DNA from 3 places in the Pseudonocardia sp. DR1-2 genome. Region 1 is predicted to be linked to each of the others. Evidence: riboswitches for the same ligand, from Rfam matches in the RefSeq annotation. Region 1 holds a riboswitch; each other region holds the start of a gene.

Region 1 (9,832 bases):
CCGACACCCCGGCGATGCCGCCGCCGACCACCAGCACGTCCGCCGTCTCCATGCCCGCGACGATAGGTCGGCGGCCCCGGGGAAAACCGGTGGCCCCGGCCCGGGCGGTCGTCGTAGCGTCGCCGCCATGCTGATCCGGTTCCTCTGAGCGGCCCGCGGAGCCGACCTCCGCGCTCCGCCGCCGGCCCGTGACGTCCACCGGGCCCGGAACCGTCGCCGCCCTCGTGCGGCCCTTCCGGCGTCCCCGCGCGTCACCGGCCCTCCGCACCCGGTCCGAGTCCGACCCGATGCCCCGAGGAGGTCGTATGCCCACGACCCGACACACCTCTGTCCCCACCGCCGACACCGGTCCCGCCGGGGCGCCCACCCCCGCCAACCGCGCCGAGCGTCGCGCGGCGAGGCGCGGCCGGTCCGGCGCCCCGGGCGGCCCGCCGGCACCGCGCACGGCGGGGCCGGCCCCGCAGGCCCGCCCGGCCCACGTCCGCACGGACTTCGCCGCCCGCCGCAGCGGCTGAGGGCACGGGCACGATCACGGATCGGGCACCGGGGACGTCGGCGGGCGACCCTCCGCGTGCCCGATCCGTGATCACTCCCGGCGGTGCGGCCCGGCGCGGGAGCGACGTGGAAGGCTGGACGCCGTGACCGTCACCGTCTGGTGGGCCGCCCCGGCCGATCCCGGCGACCGCGCCGACCTCGTCGCGCTGCTGGACGCCCATGAACGCGAGCGGCTCCTCGCACTGCGCAGGCACGAGGACCGCGCCCGCTACCTCGCCGCGCACGCCCTGGCCCGGCTCGTGCTCGCCGAGCGGCTCGACGCCGACCCCGCCGCGCTCGTCCTGGACCGGACCTGTCGCTGCGGGGAGCCGCACGGCAAGCCGCGCCTGGCCGGGCGCGGCGACGACCCCGGGTTCTCGCTGACCCACTCCGGCGCGCTGGTCGGCGTCGCGGTCGGGACCGGCCCGGTCGGCGTCGACGTCGAGGCGCACCGCCCGCTGTCCGGCCTCGACGGTCTCGTCCGGCACACCCTCTCCCCCGCCGAGCTCGCCGCGGGCACGCCCGACGGCACCGGGTTCCTGGTCACCTGGACCCGCAAGGAGGCGCTGCTCAAGGCCACCGGCGAGGGCCTGTCGAGCCCGATGGACGCGATCACGCTGTCCCCGCCGCACGCCCCGGCCCGGGTGCTGGGCTGGACCGGCACCGGCGGGAGCTGGTGGGTCGCCGACGTCGCCACCGGCCTCGACGACCACCCGGGCGCCGTCGCCGGGGCGGGACCGGTGGCCCCGGTCGTCTCCGTCGCCGACGGCGACGCGGTCCTGTCGGTGCGCCGGGGCACGATGCACGGGTGATGGTGAGGTGACCGCGGCGGCCGACCGCTGGGTGCTGCATCTCGACATGGATGCGTTCTTCGCCTCCGTCGAACAGCTGACCCGGCCCACCCTGGCCGACCGGCCGGTCCTGGTCGGCGGCGCGGGACCGCGCGGCGTCGTCGCGGGGGCGAGCTACCAGGCGCGGGTGTTCGGGGCCCGCTCGGCGATGCCGATGGGGCAGGCGCGGCGGCGCTGCCCGCACGCGACCGTCCTGCCGCCCCGGTTCTCGCTGTACAAGGCGTTGTCCGAGGAGGTCATGGCCGTCCTCGGCGAGTTCTCCCCGGTGCTCGAGCCGGTGTCGGTCGACGAGGCGTTCGTGGAGCCGCCCGACCTCGTGGGGGCCTCCCCGGACCGGGTGCGGGAGTGGGGCACCCGGCTGCGCGGCGCGGTGCGCGAGCGCACCGGGCTGCCCGCCTCGGTGGGTGCCGGGTCGGGCAAGCAGGTCGCGAAGATCGCCTCCGAGCTGGCCAAGCCGGACGGGTTGCGGGTGATCGCCCACGCCGAGCAGGCCGCCGTGCTCGACCCGCTCCCGGTGAGGTCGCTGTGGGGCATCGGGCCGGTCTCCGGCGAGGCGCTGCGGAAGATCGGGATCGAGACGATCGGACAGCTCGCCGCGATGGACGCCCGCGAGGTCGCCGGGGTGCTGGGCGGTGCCGTCGGGTCCGAGCTGCACCGCCTGGCCCGCGGTGTCGACGACCGTCCGGTCGCCCCGCGCGGCGCGGCCAAGCAGATCAGCGCGGAGACGACGTTCGACGCCGACCTGACCGCGATGAGCGCGGTGCACACCGCGGTGGAGTCGATCTGCGTCGCCGTGCACCGGCGCCTGGTCGCCGACGGCCGGACCGCCCGCACCGTCACGGTGAAGGCGCGGACCGGGGACTTCACCACCCACACCCGGTCCGAGACGACCCCCTTCGGGACCCGGGACCTGGCGACCCTGGTCGCGGTGGCCCGGCGGCTGGCCGAGGGCGCCGTCGGCGAGGGCGGGGTGCGGCTGCTGGGGGTGTCGGTGTCCGGCTTCGGCGACGAGCCGCCACTGGCGCTGTTCGACGCGGTGCCGTCGGAGAGCGGGTGGACGACGGCCCCGGCCCCCGACGCCCCGCCCGCGGCCACCCGCCCGGCCGTCGCGGCGGGGGTGACCGTGCTCGACGCAGCTCCGGAGAACGACGCGGCCACCGGGCCCGACGCGATCGAGGAGCCCGGCGACGCGCCCGGCCCGCTCCGCCCGGACCGGCCCGACCGCGAACCCGACCCGGACCGGCCCTGGCGCGCCGGCGACGACGTCGCCCACCCCGAGCACGGCCACGGCTGGGTCCAGGGCGCCGGGCACGGGCGGGTCACCGTGCGGTTCGAGACCGCGCTCACCGGCCCCGGCCGCACCCGCACGCTCGACGCCGCCGACCCGGACCTCACCCGAGCCGACCCGCTGGGCAGCTGGCGGGGCTGAGCCCGGGCCCCGTGTGAGTTCAGCCGATCAGCGGGCTGCGGTGCGGCGGTGCGACGCGGCTGCCCTCGGCGATCCGGACGCGCAGCGTGGGAGCGGTGCGGGCCAGACCGTCGAGGACGGCGCCGAGCGCGGCGTCGCCCGCGGGGTCGCCCCCGACCAGCAGCACCGCGGCATCGGCAGGCCCGGCGGCGGCCCAGGCCCCGATCCGGGCGACGGCGTCGCGCGGTGTGACCGGCTCGACCCGCCACGCCTCGGCGTAGAACAGGGCGGTCGACTCGGCCTGCGGGAAGGCGAAGACCGTCCCGGCCTCGGCCAGCAGGTCGTGCGCCCCCGTCCGGGACGCGTCGTCGCCGGACGGATCGGTACCGAGCACCACCAGGTCGTGGCTCATCGCATGTCCTCCTCGAGGGTCCGCGCCCTCATCAGTGGGAATCCGCGACGACGGGCAGTGTCCTGGCTCCCGGATCGGTACGCCCTCCCAGGCCTTCCCACCCTCGCGGGCGGTGGCGCCGGTGTGGGGAGGGCACTCCCCGGTGACAGTGGCGGGACCGCGCCGGACTCGCACCGGCTTCCTGTTCCGTCGTCGGCCGGAGCCCATCACGCGACCGGGTTAGCGGTCAACCGTCCCCCGCCCGGCCACTCCCCGCAGATGGTCGAGCAGGTCGTGCTCGGTCAACGTCCCGAGCAGCGGCCCGTCCGGCCCCTCCCGCACGGGCAGCGCGGCGCCCCGGTGCGCGGCGAGCACCCCGAGGACGTCGTGCACGGAGCCGTGCGGGTCCAGGGCGGGCAGCTCCGGGTCGGGCGTCGTGCCGTCGGCGGGGCGCATGACCTGGGCGACGACGACCCGGCGCAGCGCCTCGTCGGTCGGGGTGTCGGCGGCGAGGTCGATCCCGCGTCGCAGCAGCTTGAGCGTGTAGATGTTGTCCCGCGACACCAGGTTCGACAGGCCGGTGGCCAGGACGACGGCGGCCATCAGCGGCAGGATCAGGGCGTAGTCGCCGGTGAGCTCGAACACGATGAGCACCGCGGTGATCGGGGCGTGCGCGGCCCCCGCGAACACCGCCGCCATGCCGACCAGGCCGAACGCGCCGGGGTGCAGGTCGAGCGCCGGGAACAGGGCCGCGGAGGCGTAGCCGAAGGCGGTCCCGGCGGTGCCGCCGACGAACAGCGACGGCGCGAAGACGCCGCCGGACCCGCCGATGCCGATGGTGAGGCTGGAGGCGAGGATCTTCCCGACGACGAGCAGGAGCAGGAACCCGACGACGTACCGGCCGCCGATCGCGGCCTCCAGCACCGGGTAGCCCACGCCGTACATCTGGGGCAGCGCCAGCAGCAGCGCGCCGAGCAGCAGCCCGCCGACGGCCGGGCGCAGCCACTCCGGGCCGCGCCAGACGGCGTCGCAGGCGTCCTCGACGGCGTAGAGGATGCGGGCGAAGGCCCAGCCCAGCAGCCCCGCGAGCAGCCCGAGCAGCGCGTAGAGCGGCAGCTGGGCGGGGCTGCCCAGGTCGAAGTGCGGCAGGGTCAGGATCGCGCGGTCCCCGGCGATCACCTCGGCGACGACGTTCGCGACCACCGAGCTGATCACCAGCACGCCGAACGCCTCGGCGCTGAACGACCGCAGGATCAGCTCCAGGCCGAACACCACCCCGGAGATCGGGGCGTCGAACGTCGCGGAGATCCCGCCCGCGGCGCCGCAGGCGACCATCAGGACCAGCCGGGTGGCAGGCACCCGCAGCCACTGCCCGATGGCCGAGCCGAGCGCGGAGCCGATCTGCACGATCGGGCCCTCCCGGCCGACGGAGCCGCCGGTGCCGATGCAGATCCCCGACGCGAGCGCCTTCACCGCGGCGACGGTGGCCGGGATCCGCCCGCCCCGGCGCGCGACGGCGAGCATCACCTCCGGCACCCCGTGCCCGCGGGCCTCCGGCGCGAACCGCTGGACCAGCGGGCCGTACACCAGGCCGCCGAGCACCGGGGCGACGAGCAGGAACCAGACCCCCAGCCCGGGCAGGTGCGGCGAGGCGACCCGGCCGGCGTCGGAGAAGTCCTCCCGGCCGGTGACCAGCCAGGTCACACCGAGGATCAGCTCGTGGAACAGCACCGACCCGATGCCGGCACCGACCCCGATGACCGTCGCCAGGCCGACGAGCCCCGGCCGGGTGCCGACGAGCGCGCGGTGCAGCGCGCGGACCGCGGTCACCGGGAACCGTCCTCGGCGGGCACGGGCGCGACGGCCCAGTCGGTCTCGCCGACCTCGCCCGCGGCCTCGGCGAAGCGGCGCAGCGCGTCGCGGACCGCGGCGCGCTCGGCGGCGGGCAGCGTCGCGAGCAGCCGGTGCATCTCGGCGCGGCGCAGCCGGGTGACCTCGTCGACGAGCGCCCGCCCGGCCGGGCTGAGCGCGACGGCGACCTCGCGGCGGTCGTCGCCGGTGCGGGTGCGCGCGACGAGGCCGCGGGTCACCAGCCGGTCGCACATCCGGGTCGCCGTCGACGCCGACACGGTCAGTGCCCTGGCCAGGTCGGCCGGTCGCCGGGTGCCGTACTGGGCCAGCACGACCAGCGCGCGGTACTGGGGCAGGGTCACGTCGCCGGCGGTGTCACCGCCGGTGCGCTCGCCCGCGGCGGCCAGGGACCGGGCCACCACGGAGAGCATCGCCCGGCTCGCGGTCATCACCGCGTCGACGACGTCATCGATCTCGTCCGTCACGCCCGCGATCGTTGCACATTGCAAACTTGCAGTGTGCAACGGGTTGCCGGGGTCACCCCCCGACGGGCGCCTGCAGCCCCGCGACGGGCCCGATCACGACGATCGCCGGCGGGCTGATCTCCTGCTCGGCCGCGACCTGCTCGGCGGTCTCCAGCGTCGCGCGGACCGACCGCTCGATCCGGGTGGTGCCGTCCTGCACGATCAGCACCGGGGTGTCGGCCGGGCGGCCGTGGGTGATCAGCGCCTCGGCGAACTTCCCGAGCCGCTCCACGGCCATCATCAGCACGATGGTGCCGGTCATCCGGCCCAGCGCGGTCCAGTCGGTGAGGCTGCGCGGGTCACCCGGCGCGACGTGCCCGGACACGACGACGATCTCGTGCGCGACCCCGCGGTGGCTCACCGGCGTCCCGGCGACGGCCGGTGCGGCGAAGGCGCTGGTGATGCCCGGGACGACGGTCACCGGCACCCCGGCCGCGGCGCACGCCTGGACCTCCTCGAACCCGCGGCCGTAGACGAACGGGTCACCGCCCTTGAGACGGACCACGAACTTCCCGGCCCGGGCGTGGGAGATGAGCAGCTCGTTGATCCGCTCCTGGGCCATGGCGCGGCCGTAGGGGATCTTCGAGGCGTCGATGACCTCGACCTCGGGGGACAGCTCGTCGAGGATGTCGCGCGGGCCGAGCCGGTCGGCGACGACGACCTCGGCGCGGGACAGCAGCCGCCGGCCGCGCACGGTGATCAGCTCCGGGTCGCCCGGGCCGCCACCGACCAGCGCGACCCCCGCCCGCGGGGGCTCGGCCGACTCGTCGACGACACCGGCGGCCAGCGCCTCGACCAGCGCGGTGCGCACGGCCGCGGACCGCCGGTGCGCGCCCCGGGCCAGCACGCCGACGGTGAGCCCGTCGTAGCCGCCGGTGGCGGGGGTGACCGCGGTGCCCTTGTCGCCGTCGTCGGCGCGGACGCAGAACACGCGGTCCCGCTCGGCCTCGGCGACGACGGCGGCGTTGGTCGCGGCCTCGTCGGTGGCCGCGATCGCGTACCAGGCGCCGGCGAGATCGCCGTCGGTCCAGCGGCGGGCCGTCCAGGTGATCTCCCCGGCCGAGGCCATGCCCTCGACCGCCGGGGTGACCTCGGGCGAGACGACCTCGACGACCGCTCCCGCGGCGATCAGGCGGGCGACACGGCGCTGGGCGACCTGTCCCCCACCGACGACGACGGCCCGGCGGCCGGCCAGGTCCAGCCCGACCAGGTACTGCTCGTGGTGCGCGTTCAACGACGTTCCTCTCCCGGACTCCGACGCCCGGCGGTGGCAGCGGTTCCCTGCGCGGGCCCCCCGCTCGACGGCGACGCCGGACGATAGCCGGGCCCGCATGTTTCGGAGGAGACCCCGGAGGGCAATCCCACATCCGCCGATCGGGCGGCCACGGCGACGGTGACGCCCTGACCAGCGGTCTTACCGACGACCAGGTGGGCCCCGTCGCCGGCGGCGAGCAGCGCGGCGGCCTCTGCGACCGACGAGGTCCCGACGGCCGCGGCCACCCGGGCAGCCGGCCGCGGCACCGCGACCGCGGCCAGCGCGGCGGCCGCGAACCCGTGCGGCTCCCGCGGTGCTACGGCCGCCCGCAACCCCGGTTCCCACACCCGCCGGTCCAGGGTGGCGACGACGGCGTCCCCGAGCTCCAGCCCGTGCGCGGCGGCGACCCGGTCCAGCAGCGCGCGCACCGCGGCCTCGGACGTGCCCGGCCGCAGCCCCACCCCGACGGTGACCACCGGCCGTGGAGCGGAGCGCTCGGCCCGCGGAGGCTCCGCTCCCCGGCCGGTGATCATGCGAGCGCGGCCGGGGCGCCGGCGCGGGCCGCCGCGACGAACCGGGCGACGGCGCCGGGCACCCCGGCCGGGTGGGTGTGCAGGAACGACGCGTGCACCCGGGCGTCGACGTAGCCCTCCGGCTCGCCGCCGCGCCACGCCCAGGCCGGGGCGGCCCCGGCCCTCGGGGTGACCGCGCACCGGTGGAACTCGTGCGCCCCGGCCCGCTCACCCGCCGCGAACAGCGGCGACGCCGACACCGCGACCGCGTCGCGGTAGCCGAGGGTGAGCCGCGGTGTCATCCCCGCCGACGCGTCGAGGACCCCGCACATCGGCGTCCCATCGAGGTCGCGGCACAGGTACAGCAGCCCGCCGCACTCGGCGTGCACCGGCGCCCCGGACGCGGCCAGCGCGGCGACCTGCGCCCGCAGCGGCGCGTTGTCCCCGAGCGCGCCGACGTGCTCCTCGGGGAAGCCGCCGGGCAGCACGAGCGCGGCCGTGCCCGCCGGGAGCGCGGGGTCGCGCAGCGGGTCGAAGGTCGTCACGTCGGCACCGGCCGCGCTGAGCAGCTCGGCGTGCTCGGCGTAGCCGAACCCGAAGGCCGGGCCCCCCGCGAGCGCGACCACCGGACGGCCCGGCACCGGGTCCGTCCCGAGCTCGGCCGCCGGGTCCCAGACGGGTCCGTCGGGCAGCGGGCGGGCGAGCGCGAGGACGGCGTCGAGGTCCACGTGCTCGGCGACGAGCGCGGCCATCGCGTCCACCGCGGCGGTCGCGGCGGAGCCGTGCTCGGCGGCGGTGACCAGGCCCAGGTGCCGCGAGGGCACCGCCAGCTCGGCGCGGCGCGGGACCGCGCCCAGCACCGGGAGCCCGACCTCCTCGGCCGCGGCCCGGCAGACCTGCGCGTGCCGGTCGGACCCGACCCGGTTCAGGATCACCCCGGCGACCTGCACGGAGTCGTCGAAGCTGCGGAAACCGTGCAGCAGCGCGGCCAGCGACCGGGACTGCCCCCGGACGTCGACGACCAGCACCACCGGCGCGCCCAGGGCCGCCGCGACCTGGGCGGTGGACCCGGCGCCGTCGGCGATGCGGCCGTCGAACAGGCCCATCACCCCCTCGACGACGGCGACGTCGGCGTCCCGCGCGCCGTGCCGGGCCAGCGGGGCGAGCCGGTCGGCGCCCTGCAGGACGACGTCGAGGTTCCGGCCCGGGCGGCCCGCGGCGAGGGTGTGGTAGCCGGGATCGATGTAGTCCGGCCCGATCTTGAACGGTGCGACCCGGGTGCCGCGCCGCGACAGCGCGGCCATCAGCCCGGTCGCGACCGTGGTCTTCCCGCTCCCCGACGACGGCGCCGCGACGACCAGCGCGCGGGCCGTGCTCACCACTCGATCCCCCGCTGGCCCTTCTGTCCGGCGTCCATCGGGTGCTTGACCTTCGTGGTCTCCATGACCAGGTCGGCGGCGTCGACCAGGGCCTGCGGGGCGTCGCGGCCGGTGATGATCACGTGCTGCTGCCCGGGCCGGTTCGTGAGCACGTCGACGACCTCGTCGACGTCGATCCAGCCCCACTTGAGCGGGTAGGTGAACTCGTCGAGCACGTAGACGCGGTGCGCCTCGGTCCCGATCCGGCGGCGGATCTCGGCCCAGCCCTCGGCGGCGTCGGCGGCGTGGTCGGTCTCGGTGCCGGCCTTGCGCGACCAGGACCAGCCCGAGCCCATCTTGTGCCACTCGACGGGCCCGCCCTGCCCGGTCCGGGAGTGGACCTCGCCCAGGGCGCGGAACGCCTCCTCCTCGCCGACCTTCCACTTCGCGGACTTCACGAACTGGAACACCCCGATCGACCAGCCCTGGTTCCAGCCGCGCAGCGCCATCCCGAACGCGGCGGTCGACTTCCCCTTCATCACCCCGGTGTGCACGACCAGCAGCGGCCGGTTGCGACGCTGGCGGGTGGTGAGCCCGTCGGTGGGCGTGACGGACACCTGTCCCTGCGGCACGGTGGTCTCCTCTCAGGCGGCGCGGGCGGACCGGGTCTCCCGGACCAGGTCGCCCACGCTGTCGGCGGTCAGCTCGTCGAGGGTCACCAGCTCGCCGCCCGCGGCGGCGGCGAGCGGCGCGGCGAGCCCGAGGCGGACGTGGCCCGCCTCGCAGTCGACGACGACGGTGTGCACCCCGTCCGCGGCCAGCAGCCCGGCGGCGCGGCGGGAGTCGGCGACGGGGTCCCCGCCGTCGCGGGCGGCGACGGTGGCCCGCCCGTCGGTGAGCAGCACGACCAGCGGGCGGCGGCGCGGGTCGCGGCGGCGCTCGGCGTCGAGCACGGCGCGGGCCTTGAGCAGGCCACCGGCCAGCGGGGTCCGCCCGCCGGTGCGCAGCCGGGACAGGCGCTGCTGGGCGGTCGGCACCGACGACGTCGGCGGCAGCGCCAGTTCCGCGGACCGGGCCCGGAAGGTGACCAGCCCGACCTTGTCCCGGCGCTGGTAGGCGTCGCGGAGCAGGCCCAGCACGGCCCCCGA
Region 2 (9,832 bases), on a different contig from region 1:
TCCGCCGAGCGGGTCGGCAGGCTGTCCCGGATCACGACCGGTGGGACGATGACCGTCGCCGGGCTGTTCGCGCACCTGCTCACGCCGCTGGTCGTCGCGGTCGTGACCCCGGCGACGATCGTGCTGGCGATGCTGCTGTTCGACCCGCTGCTCGCGCTGGCGGCGCTGGTCTGCGTGCCGGTGCTCTGGCTCGCGTTCCGGGCGTCGGCGTCCTGGGTGGGGCGCGGTGACGCCCTCGACGACGCGGCCGCGGTCGAGGCGGGCAACCGGGTCGTCGAGTTCGCCCGCACCCAGCGGGTGCTGCGGGCCTTCGGCCGCGGCGCCGCCGGGCACCGGCCGCTGGAGGACGCGATCGACGCCCAGCAGCGGGCCGGCCGCCGGTCGGTGTGGCTGGCGACGGCGGGCATCGTCGCGGGCGGGTTCGCGGTGCAGGTCGCGTTCAGCGCACTGATCCTGACGGGCACCCATCTCGTGCTCGGCGGGTCGCTGGACTCGGTCCGGATGGTCGCGCTGCTCGCGCTGGCCGCCCGGTTCACCGGCCCGCTGGCCGAGGTCGGCGACTACGCGGGCGTCGTCCGGATCGCCCGCAACGACCTGGGCCGGCTGGTCGCGGTGCTGCGCGAGGAGCCGTTGCCCGAGCCGCACTGGTCGGCGCAGCGGCACGAGCGGGGCGCCGTCGAGCTGGACGGGGTCGGCTTCGGCTACGACCCGTCGACGCCGGTGCTGCGCGGGGTCACGCTGCGGGTCGCGCCGCGTGAGACGGTCGCCCTGGTCGGCGCGTCCGGCTCGGGCAAGACCACCGTGACCCGACTGGTCGCGCGGTTCTGGGACGTCGACTCCGGCACCGTCCGGGTCGGAGGGGCCGACGTGCGCGACCAGACCACCGAGGACCTGATGGCCCAGCTCGCGCTGGTCTTCCAGGACGTCTACCTGTTCGACGGGACCCTGGAGGACAACGTCCGCCTCGGCCGCCCGGACGCCTCCGCCGCCGACGTCGCGGAGGCGGCCCGGCTGGCCGGGGTGACCGAGATCGTCGAACGGCTCCCCGACGGCTGGGCCACCCGGGTCGGCGAGGGCGGCACCTCGCTGTCGGGCGGGGAGCGCCAGCGGGTGTCGGTCGCTCGCGCCCTGCTCAAGGACGCCGACATCGTGCTGCTCGACGAGGCCACCGCCGCGCTCGACCCGGAGAACGAGCGGTTCTTCACGGAGTCGATGAGGGTCCTGGCCCGGCGAAGCACCGTGCTGGTGATCGCGCACCGGCTCCCGACGGTCGTCGCGGCGGACCGGATCGTCGTGCTGCACGACGGCGGGATCGCCGAGGCCGGGACGCACGCCGAGCTGCTGGAGCGCGGCGGCCGCTACGCCGCCTTCTGGGAGTCCCGCCGCCGCGCCCGCGGCTGGCGGCTGATCGGATCGGAGACCCCGTGAGCCAGGACCTGCCCGCGTACGCGCTCTGCCGGGTCGTCGGCGTCGAGCCGCTGACACCGCGGATGCGCCGGATCACCCTCGCCTCCGACGACCTGCTCGGTGCCCGGCCGGTCGCACCCGACCAGCAGGTGAAGATCTTCCTCGCCCGCGACGGCGGCGTGCCGGAGATCCCGGCCGCGCCGGAGGACGGCAGCGGCGTCGCGGGCTGGTACGTCCGCTACCTGGCCGTGCCGGAGGAGCGACGGCCGTGGATGCGGTCCTACACGGTGCGGGCGCTGGACCCCGACGCCGGCCGGATGGTGGTCGACTTCGTCCTGCACGGCGACGGCGAGCCCGGCGGCGGGCACGCCGGCCCGGCGAGCCGCTGGGCCGCCCGCGCCGCGATCGGCGACGTCGTCGGGGTGCTGGGGCCGGCCGTCGCCGGGTACCGCAGCCCGGACGGCGAGCCGGTCCGGCTGCTCGTCGGGGACGAGACCGCGCTGCCGGCGATCGCCGCGATCCTCGAGCAGCTGCCGCCGGGGACCCGGGCGGTCGCGGTGGTCGAGGTGGACGGCCCGGCCGAGGAGCAGGAGCTGCCCGGGGCCGACGTGCACTGGGTGCACCGCGGCGGCGGCTCGCTGCCCGACGCGGTGCGCGCGGTCGAGCTGCCCGAGGGGCCGGTGTTCGCCTGGGTCGCCGGGGAGGCCTCGGCGGTGCGGGCGGTCCGCCGGCACCTGGTCGGCGAGCGAGGGCTGGACAGGCGGCGGGTCGCCTTCACCGGGTACTGGCGTCGTGATCTCACCCAGGACGACGCCCCCACCGAGCAGGACATGGCCGACGTGGCCGAGCAGCTGCCCGCGCCGGACGGTGCCGCCTCCGGGTGAGCGAGGACCCCGGGCCGGTCGGCGCGGGCGGCCCTCAGGCCTCCGCGGCCGGTTCGGGCGCACCGGTGGCGGACCACCGCTGCTCGACCCGGCCGAAACGCCACACCGCGATCGCGACCAGCCACGCGACGACGAACAGGCCGACGATGCCGTAGCCGGCGTCGTCGAGCGGGACGTCGGCGATCGCGACGAGCGGCCCGGAGGTGGTGCCGGTCTCCTGGACGAGCACCCCGACGAGCTCGATGGTGCCGATGACCAGTGCGACCGCGACGGACAGCCCGGTGATCGTGATGTTGTAGTAGACCTTGCGCACCGGCCGGGCGAACGCCCAGCCGTAGGCGACGTTCATGAACACCCCGTCCACGGTGTCGAGCAGGCTCATCCCGGCGGCGAAGAGGACCGGCAGGACGAGGACCGCGTAGAACGGCAGTGCGAACGCCGCGGCGCCCCCGGCGAGGACGAGCAGCGTCACCTCGGTCGCGGTGTCGAAGCCGAGGCCGAACAGGAAGCCGATCGGGTAGATGTGCCACGGCCTGCGCACCGCGCGGGTCAGGCCGCCGAGGAAGCGGTTCATGACGCCGCGCTTCGCGAGGTGCTCCTCGAGCTCGGCCTCGTCGTACTCGCCGCGGCGCATCCGGCGGAACACCCCGACGATCCCGACGAGCACACCCAGGTTGACCAGGCCGATGATCCACAGGAAGACGCCGGAGACCGAGGACCCGACGACGCCGGTCACGGCGTGCAGGACCGAGCTGTCGTCGCCGACCTGCCTCGCCAGCGCCCGTACACCCACGCCCAGCAGGAACGTCAGTCCGAACACGACGGTGGAGTGCCCGAGGGAGAACCAGAACCCGACCGACAGGGGCTTGCGACCGCCGTCGGCGAGCAGCTTGCGTGTGGTGTTGTCGATGGCGGCGATGTGGTCGGCGTCGAAGGCGTGCCGCAGCCCGAGGGTGTAGGCGAGCACCCCGATCCCGACGCCGAACACCCCGGTGGCCCCGAGGCTGTAGTGCGCCGGGGCGACGAGGAACACGAGCACCCCGAACCCGGCGAGGTGCAGCAGCGCGACGAACGCGGCCATCCCGGCCAGGGAGCGGCGGTCGTGCCGGTCGAGATCGGCCCGGAAGCGGCGGGCGGGGGCGGAGCGGGGGACGGACATCGGTGGCTCTCCTGGGCTCGGGGGCCGGCCGGCGCGGTCGGTGTCGTGACCCCGTGACGGTGCGCCGTCCACCCCGCGTTGTCATGGCTGTTGCCCGGGAATGGCGACAGAGGTCCGCGTCTGTCGGGTTGATCCCTCCCCGGAAGGTCAGGTCCGCGGGCCGGGCCGGTCACCCGGCCCGGCCCACCCCCTCAGTCCCAGTCCAGCGACCCACCCGTCCGGTACTCGGTCACCCGCGTCTCGAAGAAGTTCTTCTCCTTGCGCAGGTCCATGGCCTCGCTCATCCACGGGAACGGGTTCTCCGGCTCCCCGAACAGCGGGGCGAGCCCGATCTGCTCGGCCCGCCGGTCGGTGATGAACCGCAGGTAGCGCTCGCAGGACTCGGCGGTCAGGCCGAGCATCCCGCGGGGCATGGTGTCGCGGGCGTAGGCGACCTCCAGCTCGCACGCCTCGTGCAGCATCGTCCGGATCTCGGCGGCGAAGTCGGCCGTCCAGAGGTGCGGGTTCTCGATCTTGATCTGGTTGATGCAGTCGATGCCGAAGTTCAGGTGGATCGACTCGTCCCGCAGGATGTACTGGTACTGCTCGGCGATGCCCACCATCTTGTTGCGCCGGCCGAGCGAGAGGATCTGCGCGAACCCGGTATAGAACCACATGCCCTCGAACACCACGTAGAACGCGACGAGGTCACGCAGGAACGCGCGGTCGTTCTCCGGGGTGCCGGTCCGGAAGTCCGGGTCGGACAGGGCCCGGGTCCAGCGCAGCGCCCAGGCGTCCTTCTCGGTGATCGAGGGGACCTCGCGGTACGCGTTGAACAGCGCGCCCTCGTCGAGCCCGAGCGACTCGCACACGTACTGGAACGTGTGGGTGTGCACGGCCTCCTCGAACGACTGCCGCAGCAGGTACTGGCGGCACTCGGGGTTGGTGAGGTGGCGGTACACCGCGAGCACGATGTTGTTCGCGACCAGCGACTCCGCGGTGGCGAAGAACCCGAGGTTGCGGGTGAGCATGAGGCGCTCGTCGTCGGTGAGCCCGCCGGGGGAGCGCCACAGCGCGATGTCGGCCTGCATGGCGACCTCGGTCGGCATCCAGTGGTTGGCGCAGCCGGCCAGGTACTTCTCCCAGGCCCAGGTGTACTTCAGCGGCAGGAGCTGGTTGACGTCGGCGCGCGCGTTGATCATGCGCTTGTCGTCGGCGTCGATCGGGGCGGCGCCGCGGGCGATCTCGCCCAGGCCGCTGGCGTTCTCGGTGCTTCCGGTGGGCTGCAGAGTGGTCACTGGCAGGCCTCGCAGTCGGGGTCGTCGACCGAGCAGGCACGGCCCGGATCGAGGTCGGGGGCGGTGGCGGGCACGGCGGTGATGGGCACGGCGGTGGCCGGGACCGCGGGCACCCCGGCCGTGGGCGACGCGGCGGGGGCGGCGGCCGGGGTGCTCGGCACGCCGGTCAGCCGGCCGTCGGTGCCGGTGAGGGTGGACTTCTCCACCGACGTCGCCGCGCGGGTGCGCAGGTAGTAGGTGGTCTTGAGCCCGGAGCGCCAGGCGAGGCGGTAGAGCTCGTCGAGCGCCCGGCCGCTGGGGGCGGCGAGGTAGAGGTTCAGCGACTGTGCCTGGTCCAGCCACTTCTGCCGGCGCGAGGCGGCGGCCACGAGCCAGCGCGGCTCGATCTCGAACGCGGTCGCGTAGAGCTCCTTCAGGTCGGCGGGGACCCGGTCGATCTCGGCCAGCGACCCGTCGAAGTACTTGAGGTCGGCGACCATCACCTCGTCCCACAGCCCGCGGTCCTTGAGGTCGCGGACCAGGTGCGGGTTGATCACCGTGAAGTCGCCGGACATGTTGGACTTCACGTACAGGTTGAGGTGGATCGGCTCGATCGACTGCCCGACCCCGCAGATGTTCGAGATCGTCGCCGTCGGGGCGATGGCGAGCACGTTGGAGTTGCGCATCCCCTGGGTGCGCACCTTCTCCCGCAGCGCGTCCCAGTCCAGCGTGGACGACCGGTCGACGTCGAGCTCGCCGTCGCCGCGGGCCGCGGCCAGCAGCTCGAGCGAGTCCAGCGGCAGGATCCCGCGGCTCCACAGCGACCCGTCGAAGCTGGCGTAGCGGCCGCGCTCGACCGCCAGGTCCGACGAGGCGGTGATCGCGTGGAACGACAGCGCCTCCGCGCTGCGGTCGGCGAACTGCACCGCCGCGTCGCTGCCGGGCGCGATGCGCCGGGTGAACAGCGCGTCGGAGAAGCCCATGAGGCCCAGGCCGACCGGGCGGTGACGCAGGTTGGACCGGCGGGCCTCGGGAATCGTGTAGAAGTTGATGTCCACGACGTTGTCGAGCATCCGCACCGCGGTGGTCACCGTGCGGCGCAGCTTGTCGGCGTCGAGCCCGTCCGCGGTGACGTGCGCGGCGAGGTTCACCGAGCCCAGGTTGCAGACCGCGACCTCGCCCTCGTCGCCGGCACGGGTGTTGAGGGTGATCTCGGTGCACAGGTTCGACGAGTGAACCACGCCCGCGTGCTGCTGCGGGCTGCGCAGGTTGCACGGGTCCTTGAACGTGATCCACGGGTGCCCGGTCTCGAACAGCATGGTCAGCATCCGCCGCCACAGCTCGACCGCGCGCACCGTGCGGTGCACCCGCACCTCACCGCGCGCCGCGGCCGCCTCGTAGGCGCGGTAGCGCTCGGCGAACGCGGTGCCGTAGAGGTCGTGCAGGTCGGGGACCTCGTCCGGGGAGAACAGGGTCCACTCGCCGTCGGCCTGCACGCGGCGCAGGAACTCGTCGGGCACCCAGTTCGCGGTGTTCATGTCGTGGGTGCGGCGACGGTCGTCGCCGGTGTTCTTGCGCAGGTCGAGGAACTCCTCGATGTCGACGTGCCACGTCTCCAGGTAGGCGCACGCGGCGCCCTTGCGCTTGCCGCCCTGGTTCACCGCGACGGCGGTGTCCCCGGCGATCTTGAGGAACGGCACCACGCCCTGGGAGACGCCGTTCGTGCCCCGGATGTGCGCGCCGAGCCCCCGGACCGGGGTCCAGTCGTTGCCCAGCCCGCCGGAGTACTTCGCCAGCAGCGCGTTGTTGCGGTAGCCGCCGAAGATCGACTCCAGGTCGTCGTCGACGGTGGTGAGGAAGCACGACGACAGCTGGGGGCGGGTGGTGCCCGAGTTGAACAGCGTCGGGGTCGAGGCCATGAAGTCGAAGCTCGACAGCAGCTCGTAGAACTCGACCGCCCGCGCCTCGCGGTCGACCTCGCGGACCGCCAGCCCCATCGCGACCCGCAGGAAGAACGCCTGCGGCAGCTCGAAGCGCACGCCGCGCTCGTGCAGGAAGTAGCGGTCGTAGAGGGTCTGCAGGCCGAGGAAGCCGATCTGCAGGTCGCGCTCGGGGCGGATCGCGGCGGTGACCCGGTCCAGGTCGAAGGTCGCGAGCTCGGGGTCGACCAGGCCGATCGCGATGGCGTGGCGCAGGTAGTCCTTCGTGTAGGCCGCGTACCGCCCGGCCATCGTCGCGTGGTCCGGGGTCTCCCGGGCGCCCGACAGGTGCGACACGGCCTCGGCGCGCAGCCGGTCCAGCAGCAGCCGCGAGGCCACCAGGGAGTACGCGGGCTCGCGCTCGACCAGCGTGCGCGCGGCCAGGACGAGGGCCTGGGCCAGCTCGTCGGCGGTGATGCCGTCGTAGACGGTGCGGTCCAGCTCGGCGAGCACCCTGTCCGGGGTCACGTCCTCGACGCCGGCGCAGGCCTCGTCGAGCACCGCGGCGACGCGGACCCGGTCCAGCGGGGCCCGGCTGCCGTCGGGGTGGGTGACGTGCACGACCGGGGCGTCCGCGGCGGCGGTGTCCCCGCCGTCGTGCGCGCGGGCCCGGGCCTGCTGCTCGCGGTAGAGCACATAGGAGCGGGCGACCTTGTGGTGGCCTCCGCGCATCAGGGCGAGCTCGACCTGGTCCTGGATCTGCTCGACGTGCACGGCGCGCGCCGGGTGCCGGGTCAGCGCCGCGACGACCTGGTCGGTCAGTCCGGCCACGAGGTGGTGCAGCCGCGACGACGCCGCGCCCGAGTCCCCCTCGACCGCCAGGAACGCCTTGGTCGTCGCCACCGAGATCTTCGTGGCGTCGAACCCGGTCTCGGACCCGTCGCGCCGGATGACGCGCAGGGCCGGTGGTGCTGCTGCCGGTGCAGCGGTGGAAGCCGTCACGGGCTCTCTCCTCGCGAGTCGCCGTCCCTCCGGGGGCGGGCGCGGTACGAGGAGGCGGTGGGTCGGCGTGTCGTCGGCGGCCCACCGCACCCTGGCGCCGTCCCACGAGGCCCCGGAGCAGCGCGCGCCGGTCGGCACGCGCACCGGTGGCAGGTCTTCGGACTCACGGGCGCACTGCGCAGACCTACTGGCCGTCGCTTCCCGGGATCACTCCCAGTGCTGTTGACGGCGGTCGTTCCCGTTCACCGCTGCGGGGCAGTCCCGGATTCCCACCGGGTTCCCTCTTGCCTCACCGGCCCGTGCGGACCGGTGAACCACCAGCGCCCCGGACACTACATCTGGGGTTCGGACACGATCGACCCCCCTATCGGTTCCGGTTTCGACGGCCATCGAGTCACGCACGGTGAACGTCGCCGGTCACGGGCCCGGCGGTCCCTTCCGCTCGACGGGTCCGCGCGGATACCGTCGGCCGCACTGTTGCCACCGTTGTGCAGGAGAGTGCGATGACCACCGGAACGGACCTCGACGCCGAGCACTGGCTGCGCCGGTGGGACGCCCAGCAGGAGCGCTACATCCCCGACCGGGAGGAACTGTTCGCGCTGGCGCTCGACGTCGTCGACCGTCTCGCCGGCACCCCCGCCCGGCTGCTCGACCTCGCCTGTGGGCCCGGGTCGTTCGCGGCCCGCGCGGCGGCGCACTGGACCGGGGCCGAGGTGGTCGGCGTCGACGTCGACCCGGTCATGCTGGAGCTGGCCCGGCGGACCACCGGCGAGCGCGTCCACTGGGTCGACGCCGACCTCTCGCGTCCCGGGTGGACCGACGCCGTCGGCGGCGGGCCGTTCGACGCGGCCGTCTCGGCCACCGCCCTGCACTGGCTGCCCGAGCACGCGCTGCCCGGGCTCGCGCAGCGCCTCGCGTCCGTGCTGCGCCCCGGCGGGGTGTTCGTGAACGTCGACACCCTGCTCGCCGACCCCGCCCGGCCGCGCCTGGCCGAGCTGACCCGGACCCTGCGTGTCGAGCGCACCGACCGGGGACTGGCGACCGGTGAGGACTTCCGGACCTGGTGGGACGCGCTCGCCGACGAGCCCGCCCTGGCCGACGGGTTCGCCGAGCGGGAGCGCCGCTTCGCCGACCGGGTCACCGGCGGGTCGTCGCTACCGGCCTGGGAGCAGGCGCTGTCCGGCGCCGGGTTCGCCGAGGTCGGGACGCTCACCCAGACCTTCGACCGGCGGACCCTGGTCGCGATCCGCTGATCACCCGAGCCGGGCGCGCGCGAAGTTCGCCCAGGCGAACGTGTTCGGCCGGGCCGCCTCCAGTCCGGTGAGCCCGGCCGCCACGCCGACGTTCCAGTCCCGCACACCCCACACCAGGGCGCCCGACTCGGCGCGCAGCAGACCGAGGATCCGGGCGAACGCGTCGGTGCGCGCGGCGTCGTCGGTGGTGGCGACAGCGGCGTAGTAGAGGCGGTCGATCTCCGGGCTGCGGTAGCCGGTGAAGTCGTAGGTCGGGGTGCTGGTCAGCATCCGGCGTCCGATGTAGTCCGGGATCGGCAGCGAGCCGGTGCTGTTCTGGGAGAACACGCCCTGCTGCCGGATGGCCCGGAAGTAGCCCGACGACGGCAGCGGCCGTGCCGTGACCCGCAGCCCGACCTCGCCGAGCTGGCGCGCGACGAGTGCGGTGGCGGCGTCGAAGGTCGGGTCGGCGCCGCTGGTCTGCAGCTCGATCGCCGCCCCCTGTGCCCCGGCCTCGGTGACGAGCGCGCGGGCCCGCGCGACGTCCCGCGCCACCGGGCCCACCCCCGCCGGGTGGTAGCGCAGTCCCTGGCCGAACATGTCGTCGCCGACCCGGCCGCGCCCGAGCAGCACGACCCGCACGAGCTCCTCGCGGTCGATGCCCAGCCGCACCGCCTCGCGCAACCGCGGGTCGGAGAACGGTGCCCGGTCCACCCGCATCACCAGGAACTGGCTCGCCGAGGCCGGCGCGGACAGCGCCGAGGCGCGCTGTTCGCCCCCCAGCCGGGCGGCGCCGGTGGGGGTGAGGTCGTGGGCGTAGTGCACCTGGCCGGACAGCAGGGCGCCGATCCGGGCGGCCTCGTCGTCGACGGGCAGGAACTCCAGCTCACGTACGCCGGGCGCGCCGTCCCAGTGGTCCTCCGACGCGGTGTAGACGGTGGACCCGCCCGGGGTGAACGACGCGAGCCGGAAC
Region 3 (9,832 bases), on a different contig from region 1:
GTGCACGACCATGACGCCGACGGCGTCGCGGGTCAGCATCGCGGCGGCCTCTCCGAACAGCTGCTGGCGGGCCGCCGGGTCCTCGGTGGAGTTGAGCCGGTCGACCAGCGCGTCGTAGGCGGGGTTGCAGTACTGGTCGATGGCGTAGCTGCCGTCGCAGGTGTAGTCCGAGGTCAGCGTGCTCGCCGCGTCCGGGAAGTCGGACAGGTAGCTGCGCGAGTTGAGGAACATGTCGTAGTCACCGGCGAGGACCTTCGGCTCCTGGGCCTCGTAGTTCCCGACGGTGATGTCGACCTTCACCCCGGCGGCACCGAGCATCGCCTGGATCGCGTTCGCCAGCGCGGGCAGCTCGGGCCGGTTCGGGAAGGTCCACAGCCGCACCGTCAGCGGGTTCTGCTCGGTGTAGCCGGCCTCGGCGAGCAGCTGCCGGGCGCGGGCGACGTCGGCCCCGGGCGGCGGCGCGGTCTCGCCCCAGGGCACGGCCGCGCCGAACAGGTCGGCCGCGGGTGCGGCCCCACCGGCGAGGACCTGCTGGGCCAGCACCGGGCGGTCGAGCGCCGCGGTGACGGCCCGGCGGACCCGCAGGTCCGAGAACGGCGTCGCGGACTGGTTGAGCTGCAGCGGCACGGTGCGCGCGTTGGGGTACTCGACGACCTCGGCGCCGGCGGCGCGGACCTGCGCCAGCTGGGCCTGCGGCAGCCCCTCGGCGAACTGGACGTCGCCGGCCTGGATCGCCAGCGCGCGGGCCTGCGGGTCCTCGACGTAGCGGACGGTGACCCGGGCGGCACCCGCCGGCTCGCCCCAGTAGTCGTCGTTGCGGACCAGCTGCGCGGAGTCGGCGCCGCTGACCGAGTCCAGCACGAACGGGCCGGTCGCGGTGCGCAGGTAGGCCGGCGCCCCGCCGCCGGCGTAGGCGGCGGGCGCGAGGATGCCGAGGTTGCCGCTGGACAGGCGCAGCGGCATCACCGGGTCGGGCTCGGTGGTGGTGATCCGCACGGCGTCGGCGCCGTCGGGGGTGACGGCGAAGCCGATGCCCCGGATCGCCCGCGGCGGGGCCTCGACGCCCGCGACGTAGCGCAGCGCCGTGACGACGGCGTCCGGGGTGAGCGGGGTGCCGTCGTGGAACCGCACGTCCTGGCGCAGGGTGACCCGCCAGGCGTTGCCCTGCTGCTCCCAGGCCGTCGCGAGCATCGGCGCCGGGCGGGCGTCGGCGTCGACCGTGGTCAGGGTCTCGGCGACGCCGAGGGACTGCAGCCGGGCGCCGTCGTCGGCGTCGAAGGCGTAGTCGGCGCGCGGCGGGAACTGCAGGGCCACGGTCAGCTCACCGGCCGGGTCGGGGGTCCCGGTGCCGCCGGCGCCGGTGCCGGCGCCACAGCCGGTCAGCACCAGGGCGGCGGCCGCGAGCAGCGCGGCCATCTTTCGTGCGATCACCCCATATGACTACATCTGACCATCTGTTCAATCAACGGTGGCGTGAGCAACGCCCCGCGGCCGGGGAGCCGCGGGGCGTCGCGACACGGGGTCAGCCGGTCGTCGCCGAGTCCCGGACCCGGCGGGCCGCGGCGACCAGGTTGGTCAGGGCCGCCACCGTCTCCGCCTCACCGCGGGTCTTCAGCCCGCAGTCCGGGTTGGCCCACAGCCGGTCCGGTCCGATGTGGCGCAGCGCCGCACCGAGCTGGTCGACCAGCTCGTCGGTGCCGGGCACCTCGGGCGAGTGGACGTCGTAGACGCCCGGGCCGAGCCCGCGCGGGACACCCGGCCCGAGGTCGGCCAGCACCTCCATCCGCGACCGGGCCGCCTCGACGGTGGTGACGTCGGCGTCGAGCCCGTCGATCGCCCCCACCACCTCACCGAACTCGGAGTAGCAGAGGTGGGTGTGGATCTGGGTGGCGTCGGTGACGGCGCCGACGGCCAGCCGGAACGCGTCCACCGCCCAGTCCAGGTACGCGGGCCGGTCCCGCTCGTGCAGGGGCAGCAGCTCCCGCAGTGCGGGCTCGTCGACCTGGATGATCCGGATCCCGGCGGCCTCCAGGTCGAGTGCCTCGTCGCGCAGGGCCAGCCCCACCTGCCGGGCGGTGTCACCCAGGGGCTGGTCGTCACGCACGAACGACCAGGCCAGGATCGTCACCGGGCCGGTCAGCATCCCCTTGACCAGCGCGTCGGACAGCGACTGGGCGAACCGCGCCCACTCCACCGTGATCGGCCGGGGCCGGGACACGTCCGAGTGCAGGATCGGCGGGCGCACGCACCGCGAGCCGTAGGACTGCACCCAGCCGTGGTCGGTGGTGGCGAAGCCGTCGAGGTTCTCGGCGAAGTACTGGACCATGTCGTTGCGCTCGGGCTCACCGTGCACCAGGACGTCGAGCCCGATGTCCTCCTGCAGCCGCACCACGCGGACGATCTCCTGGCGCATCCGTTCGGTGTAGGTGCCGGTGTCGATCGTGCCGGAGCGGTGCGCGGCCCGGTCGCGCCGGATCTGCGCGGTCTGCGGGAAGGAGCCGATCGTCGTCGTGGGGACGACGGGCAGGCCGAGCGCCTCGCGCTGGACCTTCGCCCGGACGTCGCCGGGACCGCGCCGGTAGTGGTCGGGGCCGAGCGCGTCGAGCCGGGACCGCACCCGCTCGTCGCGGCGCGCGGTGGCGGCGACCCGCTCCCGGACGGCCCGTGCGGCGTCGAGGTCCGCGGCGACCGCGTCGGGGCCCTCGTGCAGGGCCCGCCCGAGCAGCACGACCTCGGCGACCTTCTGCCGGGCGAACGCCAGCATGTCGACGACGTCGCCGGGCAGGGCCGTCTCCGCGGTCAGGTCGTAGGGGACGTGCAGCAACGAGCACGACGTCGAGACCTCGACCCGCCCCGCGACGCCGACCAGCCGCTGCGCCGTCGCCAGCGCCCGGTCCAGGTCGGTGCGCCACACGTTGCGCCCGTCGACGACGCCGGCCAGCACCACCTTCCGGTCCAGCCCCGGGACCGCCGGGTCGAGGGAATCGAGGTCGGCGGCCCCCGCGACGAGATCGAGCGCCAGCCCCTCGACGGCCGTGGCGGCGAGCGCGGGCAGGGCGGGTCCCAGCTCCCCGAAGTACGACGCGACGAGGATCTTGGGCCGCCGGGTCGCCGAGGCGAGCCGGTCGTAGGCCCGGCGCAGCGCCGTGACCTCCTCCGGCGTCCGGTCGGCGGCGAAGGCGGGCTCGTCGAGCTGCACCCACTCCGCGCCCGCCTCGGCGAGCTCGGCGAGCAGGTCGCGGTAGACCTCGACGAGCGGCCCGAGCAGGTGCAGCGGGCGGAAGCCCTCCGGTGCACCGCCGGCCGGCTTGGACAGCAGCAGGAAGGTCACCGGCCCGACCAGCACCGGACGGGTGGTGATCCCGCAGCGCAGGGCCTCGCGGAACTCGTCGAGGGCCTTGCGGCTGCCCGGCGCGAGCCGGGTGTCCGGGCCGACCTCGGGGACCAGGTAGTGGTAGTTCGTGTCGAACCACTTGGTCATCTCGCAGGCGGGGGCGCCGGTGCGGCCGCGGGCCATCGCGAACAGCCGCTCCAGCGGGTCGGTGACGCCGGCGAAGCGCTCCGGCACCGCCCCGACCGCCAGCGCGGTGTCTCCGACGTGGTCGTAGAACGAGAACGTGTTGCCCGGCACCGAGCCGAGCCCGGCGTCACGCAGCCCGGTCCAGGTGTCGCGGCGCAGCCCGGCGGCGACGTCGCGCAGTGCGGACGCGTCGGTCCGCCCGGCCCAGTACGCCTCGGTCGCCCGCTTGAGCTCCCGGTCCGGTCCGATCCGGGGGTACCCCAGGACGGTGCTGCCGATGGTGCTGCTGGAAGGAATGCTCACGGCCCTCTCTCCTCGCGAGTGCGGTGGAGGACCCGTCGCCGGCACGGGGCGCCTGCGACCGCCGGGCACGACGGTGCCCGGTCGTCCGCCCGGCCCTCCCGCGAGGCCACGGATCCGCGCACGCCGGACGGCGCACGCACCGGCGGCAGGTCTTCGGACTCACGGGCGCACTGCGCAGACCTACTGGCCGTCGCTTCCCGGGATCACTCCCAGTGCTGTTGACGGCGGTCGTTCCCGTTCACCGCTGCGGGGCAGTCCCGGATTCCCACCGGGTTCCCTCTTGCCTCGTGACGCCCCGTCGTCGGGCCGGCACGAACCGTCGGCGAGCCGACACTACCCCGGACCGGCCGGGCGAACTGTTGCCGAACGATCCCTGTTGCCATACATTGGCATTACTGCCACGTCCTCCCCGGCGACCGGGTCGAGGGCGACCTCACCCTGCGCCCCTCCGTTCGGAGGGGGAACCTGCCCGGTCTCCCGAGGGGTAATGGCGATCACCCCTGTGCCCGCGGCCACAGGGGTCATAGCGTGCGGTCTCGACCCATCCACCTGCCTCAGAAAGGGCTGACATGCAGGTAGACGAGCTGCTCAAGCCGTTCCCCATCAAGGAGTTCCACCCGTTCCCCCGTGCGCTCATGGGTCCGGGGTCGCACGAGCTCATCGGCCCGGAGGCCCTGAAGCTGGGCTTCAAGAAGACCCTGGTCATGACGTCGGGCCTGCGGGGCACCGACATCGTCCACAAGATCGTCGAGTCGATGAAGTACCACGGCCTCGAGGTCGTGCTGTACGACAAGGTCGAGTCGAACCCCAAGGACTACAACGTCATGGACGCTGTGGGCCTCTACCAGCAGAACAACTGCGACTCGTTCGTCTCCATCGGCGGCGGCTCCTCGCACGACGCCTGCAAGGGCGCGCGCATCTCGGTCGCGCACGACGGCCGCAACGTCAACGAGTTCGAGGGCTTCAACAAGTCCGAGAACCCGGCCAACCCGCCGCACATCGCGGTCTCCACCACGGCCGGCACCGGCTCGGAGACCTCGTGGGCCTACGTCATCACCGACACCACGACCGACCCCGACAACCCGCACAAGTACGTCGCGTTCGACGACGCCTCGGTCACCACCCTGGCGATCGACGACCCGGTGCTCTACTACGACTGCCCGATCGACTACACCGCGCAGTGCGGGTTCGACGTGCTCGCGCACGCCTCGGAGCCCTACGTCTCGCGGCTGGACTTCCAGCCGTCGCTGGGCAACGCGCTGCACGCGATCAAGCTGACCTCGCAGAACCTGCGCAAGGCCGTCTGGAACGGCCAGGAGCTCTCCGGCCGCGAGGGCATGATGTACGCGCAGTACATCGCCGCCCAGGCGTTCAACTCCGGTGGTCTCGGCATCATCCACTCGATCAGCCACGCGGTGTCGGCGTTCTACGACACCCACCACGGCCTGAACAACGCCATCGCGCTGCCCCGCGTGTGGGCGTTCAACATGCCGGTCGTGTACGAGCGCTTCGCCGACATCGCCGAGGCGATGGGGGTCGACACCCGCGGCATGACCAAGCCGCAGGCCGCCGACGCCGCGCTCGCCGCCTCCATCCGGCTGCTGCGCGACGTGGGCATCCCGGAGAAGTTCGCCGACGTCAAGCAGGACACCTACTCGAAGAACCGGCTGGGCATCGGCCCGACCAAGTTCTACGAGAACGCGCCCACCATCGTCGGTGACGCGGCCGACGTCGACCGGATCACCAACCACGTCCTCGGCGACGCCTGCACCCCGGGCAACCCGAAGGAGTGCACGTTCGAGACCGTCCGCCCGGTCGTCGACCACTCCATCAACGGTGACCTGGACGACCTGCTGACCTGATCCGCAGGTCAGTACGTCCACCGTCGCACCAGCGGGCCCAGCCATCCGAGGTGATACTCGGGTGGGTGGGCCCGCTGGCTGCGGCCCCGCTCTTCTCCGCACCAGAGCCGGTGCGGCCCGCGAAGGAGATATCCGCGTGTCCGAGGCTGTCGTCCCCACTGTGACCGAGGCGGCGGACGCCGTCGCCTCGACCGGTCCGTTCGAGTCCGTCGACCAGGTGATCGAGACCCTGCGGGAGCAGGGCTACATCGCCGACACCCGCCTGGCCACGACGGTGTTCCTGCTGACCCGGCTGGACAAGCCGCTGCTGCTGGAGGGGCCCGCCGGGGTCGGCAAGACCGAGCTGGCGAAGATGCTCGCCGTCGCCACCGGGCGCCGGCTGCTGCGCCTGCAGTGCTACGAGGGCCAGGACGAGACCAAGGCCCTGTACGAGTGGGACTACGGCAAGCAGCTCATGTACACCCAGATCCTCCGCGAGAAGATCGGGCAGCTCGTCGAGGACGCCCCCGACCTCGCCTCCGCGGTCGACCGCATCGGGTCCCAGGAGAGCGTGTTCTTCTCCGAGCGCTTCCTCGCGCCGCGCCCGCTGCTGGAAGCCATCCGCTCCGAACAGCCCGTCGTGCTGCTGATCGACGAGGTCGACCGCGCCGACGAGGCACTGGAGGCCGTCCTGCTGGAGACACTGGGCGAGTTCCAGATCTCCGTGCCCGAGATCGGCACCTTCGTCGCCGAGCAGCGCCCGTACGTGCTGCTGACCTCGAACAACACCCGCGACCTCGCCGCCGCGCTCAAGCGCCGCTGCCTGCACCTGTTCCTCGACTACCCGTCGGCCTCCCGCGAGCTGGAGATCGTCAAGTCGAAGAAGACCGGGCTGTCGGACCAGCTGGCCGAGGAACTCGTCAACGTCGTGCGCGGGCTGCGCGAGCTGGAGCTGCGCAAGTCGCCGTCGATCTCGGAGACCATCGACTGGGCCCGCACCCTGGCCGTGCTGGGGGTCGACGAGCTGAACTCGCAGATCCTGTCCGACACCGTGTCCGTCGTCGTCAAGTACGACAAGGACGTCAAGAAGGCCCTGGACGCCCTGCCGCGGCTGGTCGACCCGAACGCCGTGGTCCCCGAGCACGGCCACGGACACGGGCACGGCCACGGGCACGGCCACGACGGGGACCACGACCACGGCGAGCCCTCGGCCCGGACCCCGAGTGCTCCGGCCGCCCGCGTGGACGACGACCACGACGACGGCGACGTCGACGGCCGCGCCAAGCGGGCCGCGAAGGACCAGGCGGGACGGCACGGCGGCATCTACGGCGGCCTGCCCGGCGGGGTCGCGCCGCCGCCGTCGGCGATCCGGAAGGTCTCGCCCGGCCAGGGCACCCGTTCCTTCGGCGGCTCCCGCAAGCGCCCGGTCTGATCGGGGCCCGGAGTGGAAGCGAGCATCCACCGTTTCGTCCGGCTGCTGCGGATCCGGTCGGTGCGCATCTCGGTGTCCGAGGCGCTCGACGCGATGGCCTGCGCCGCCCAGCCCGGGGTGCTGTCCGACAAGGCGGTGCTCAAGGAGGCGCTGCGCATCGCGCTGATCAAGGACCGGCGTGACGAGGCGACCTTCGACGAGGTCTTCGACCTGTTCTTCGCCCTGGTCAGGGTGGGCGAGGCGGACACCGGCCACGGGCACGGCCACGGCCACGGCGATCTGTCCGACGACACCCCGCTGGAGAACTTCACGCTGTCCGAGGAGCCGTCGGAGACCCCTCAGGAGGGTCACGACCACGGCGCCCCGGTCGACATCAAGGAGTTCTTCGACCCGGAGGACCTGGCCGAGCAGTACAACCTGCACCAGGAGGCCAACAAGATCGACATGGCCTCGATGACGGACGAGATCGTGCTGTCCAAGGAGCAGGCCAACGACATCACCGACGGCCAGCGCGTCCAGATCGAGACCGACCGGTTCTCCGGCGGCGGTCAACCCGGTGACATCTCCCAGCAGCAGGGCACCAAGGTCGACGCCGACCTCTCGGTCGCCCAGCAGGACGCGCTGCTGGGCTGGCTGAACTCCGAGGAGGACCGGCTCTCCGACGAGGAGCAGGGCACCGAGGACGACGCCGCCGCGCTGCGCCGGCGCCTGGCCGGGGTGCTCGACAACCTCCCGGAGCTGCTCAAGGCGCACCTGGAGAAGCTGCTCGCGATCGAACAGCGCATCGTCGAGGGCCACGACGACGCGGAACGGGTCGCCGAGGTCGACCGGGCAAGCGAGACCGAGCGCATGCAGCTGGAGGACTCGTTGCGGCGGCTCGCGAAGTCGCTGCACGGCGCGCTGACCCACCGCAGACGGGTCTCGCCGCGGGGCCGCATCGACTCGGCCCGCACCATGCGCAAGAACATGCGCTACGACGGCGTCCCGTTCTCCCCGGTCACCGTGCAGCGCCAGGAGGACAAGCCGCGCCTGGTGGTGCTGGCCGACGTGTCGCTGTCGGTCCGGGCCACCGCGCGGTTCACCCTGCACCTGGTGCACGGTCTGCAGGACCTGTTCGGCCAGGTGCGCTCGTTCGCGTTCGTGGCCGACCTGGTCGAGGTGACCGACCTGTTCGCCGACCACCCCGTCGAGCACGCCCTCGGGCTGATCTTCGGGGGCGACCAGCTCGACGTCGACGCCAACTCCAACTACGGCCTGGCCTTCGGCCAGTTCCTGGAGGACCACGGCTCGGCGGTCACCCGCCGGACGACGGTGCTGGTGCTCGGCGACGGCCGCGGGAACGGCAACGACCCCAACATGGAGGCGTTCGTCGAGATCACCCGCCGGGCCCGGGAGACGATCTGGCTGACCCCGGAGCCGCGGTACTCGTGGGGGCTCGGCCGCTGCGACCTGCCCGCCTACGCCGAGTACTGCGACCGCGTCCGCGTGGTCCGGGACCTGTCCGGTTTCGAGGCGACCACGAACGAGATGGCCGGCGAGCTGATCGGCCGCTGACCCCGGCCCACGTCTCCCGGTGCGCACGAGCGGGCCGTTCGCACGAACCTTTCGTACGAACGGCCCGTTCGTGCGACACCTCGGGTCAGCGCTCGACCACGATCTTCCCGACGGTGCCGCCGGACTCGATGAGCCGGTGCGCCTCCCGCAGCGACGCCGCGGTCAGCCCCTGCAGGCGCCGCGTCTCGGTGGTCCGCAGCTCGCCTGCGTCCACGAGCCGGGACACCTCGTCCAGGATCTCCCGCTGCACCGTCGAGCCCGGTTCCGACAGCGGCCGGGTGAACATCAGCTCCCAGTGCCAGGCCTGCGACTTCGTCTTCAGCGGGAGCGTGTCCAGGCCCTCCGGCTCGTCGATGGCGACGACGATCCCGCGCGGGGTCATCAGCTCCGCGTAGGCCTCGACGTTGCCCGCCGACACCGGCGAGAACACGTACTGCACGCCGTCCGGGGCGACCTCGCGCACCGTGCCGACGAGGTCGTGGTGGTCGGCGACCGCGTGCGCACCCATCTGCCGCGCCCAGTCCGCGGACTCCGTGCGGGAGGCGGTGCCGACCAGCGTCAGCCCGGTGCGCCGGCCGAGCTGCAGGACCATCGACCCGACCCCGCCCGCGGCGGACACGACGAGCAGCGTCCCGGTGGTGTCGGCGGTGACGCGCAGGTGGTCGTGCAGGCACTCCCACGCGGTGATCGAGGTCAGCGGCAGCGCGGCCGCGGCGGCGAAGTCCAGGGTCGACGGCTTGCGCCCGACGATGCGGGAGTCGACGAGCTGGCGGTGGGCGTTGCTGCCGGGCCGGTCGATCGCGCCGGCGTAGTAGACCTCGTCGCCGGGGGCGTACCCCTGCACCCGGTCGCCCACCTCGACGACGACGCCCGCGGCGTCGAAGCCGAGGACCTTCGGCCCGTCGGCCGCGTCGAACGACGAGCGGACCTTGCCGTCCACCGGGTTCACCGAGACGGCGCGGACGTCGACGAGCAGGTCGTGCGGGCCGGGCGCACCGACCTCGATCTCGGCGTCGACGAGGCACTCGGGGTCGTCGACGGGCAGCGGTCGGGGCGCCACGACGGCGGGTACGGAAGCCATGACCGGACGCTATCCGCCCCACCGGGCCGCCGCCCGCCGCACCGATGACCCCGGCTGGGCCGATCGGCCGATTTCGTGCCGCCGCAGGGGCGGCCCGGAGT

Evidence for each region. Region 1 has a riboswitch for cobalamin ahead of ND486_RS17350 (hypothetical protein). Riboswitches for the same ligand answer to the same signal wherever they lie in the genome.
Region 2: another riboswitch for cobalamin. It lies ahead of ND486_RS04170 (ribonucleoside-diphosphate reductase subunit alpha); the one in region 1 lies ahead of ND486_RS17350 (hypothetical protein).
Region 3: another riboswitch for cobalamin. It lies ahead of metE (5-methyltetrahydropteroyltriglutamate--homocysteine S-methyltransferase); the one in region 1 lies ahead of ND486_RS17350 (hypothetical protein).

Annotation. Positions count from the first base shown of each region.
Region 1 covers NZ_JAMQOF010000005.1:347,604-357,435, forward strand. The annotation lists gene ND486_RS17330 (FAD-binding oxidoreductase) at 1-52, opposite strand, end outside; gene ND486_RS17335 (hypothetical protein) at 306-515, shown strand; gene ND486_RS17340 (4'-phosphopantetheinyl transferase superfamily protein) at 639-1,346, shown strand; gene ND486_RS17345 (DNA polymerase IV) at 1,354-2,814, shown strand; gene ND486_RS17350 (hypothetical protein) at 2,834-3,205, opposite strand; cobalamin riboswitch at 3,240-3,428, opposite strand; gene ND486_RS17355 (chloride channel protein) at 3,425-5,014, opposite strand; gene ND486_RS17360 (MarR family transcriptional regulator) at 5,011-5,520, opposite strand; gene cobA (uroporphyrinogen-III C-methyltransferase) at 5,573-6,793, opposite strand; gene ND486_RS17370 (cobalamin biosynthesis protein) at 6,790-7,290, opposite strand; gene ND486_RS17375 (cobyrinate a,c-diamide synthase) at 7,344-8,708, opposite strand; gene cobO (cob(I)yrinic acid a,c-diamide adenosyltransferase) at 8,702-9,316, opposite strand; gene ND486_RS17385 (putative cobaltochelatase) at 9,329-9,832, opposite strand, start outside.
Region 2 covers NZ_JAMQOF010000001.1:889,479-899,310, reverse strand. The annotation lists gene ND486_RS04190 (ABC transporter ATP-binding protein) at 1-1,428, shown strand, start outside; gene ND486_RS04185 (siderophore-interacting protein) at 1,425-2,291, shown strand; gene ND486_RS04180 (HoxN/HupN/NixA family nickel/cobalt transporter) at 2,326-3,450, opposite strand; gene ND486_RS04175 (ribonucleotide-diphosphate reductase subunit beta) at 3,642-4,718, opposite strand; gene ND486_RS04170 (ribonucleoside-diphosphate reductase subunit alpha) at 4,724-7,627, opposite strand; cobalamin riboswitch at 7,758-7,961, opposite strand; gene ND486_RS04165 (trans-aconitate 2-methyltransferase) at 8,131-8,880, shown strand; gene ND486_RS04160 (ABC transporter substrate-binding protein) at 8,881-9,832, opposite strand, start outside.
Region 3 covers NZ_JAMQOF010000001.1:906,197-916,028, forward strand. The annotation lists gene ND486_RS04225 (ABC transporter substrate-binding protein) at 1-1,431, opposite strand, end outside; gene metE (5-methyltetrahydropteroyltriglutamate--homocysteine S-methyltransferase) at 1,523-3,823, opposite strand; cobalamin riboswitch at 3,950-4,159, opposite strand; gene mdo (NDMA-dependent methanol dehydrogenase) at 4,393-5,685, shown strand; gene ND486_RS04240 (MoxR family ATPase) at 5,822-7,096, shown strand; gene ND486_RS04245 (VWA domain-containing protein) at 7,109-8,650, shown strand; gene ND486_RS04250 (zinc-binding alcohol dehydrogenase family protein) at 8,736-9,731, opposite strand.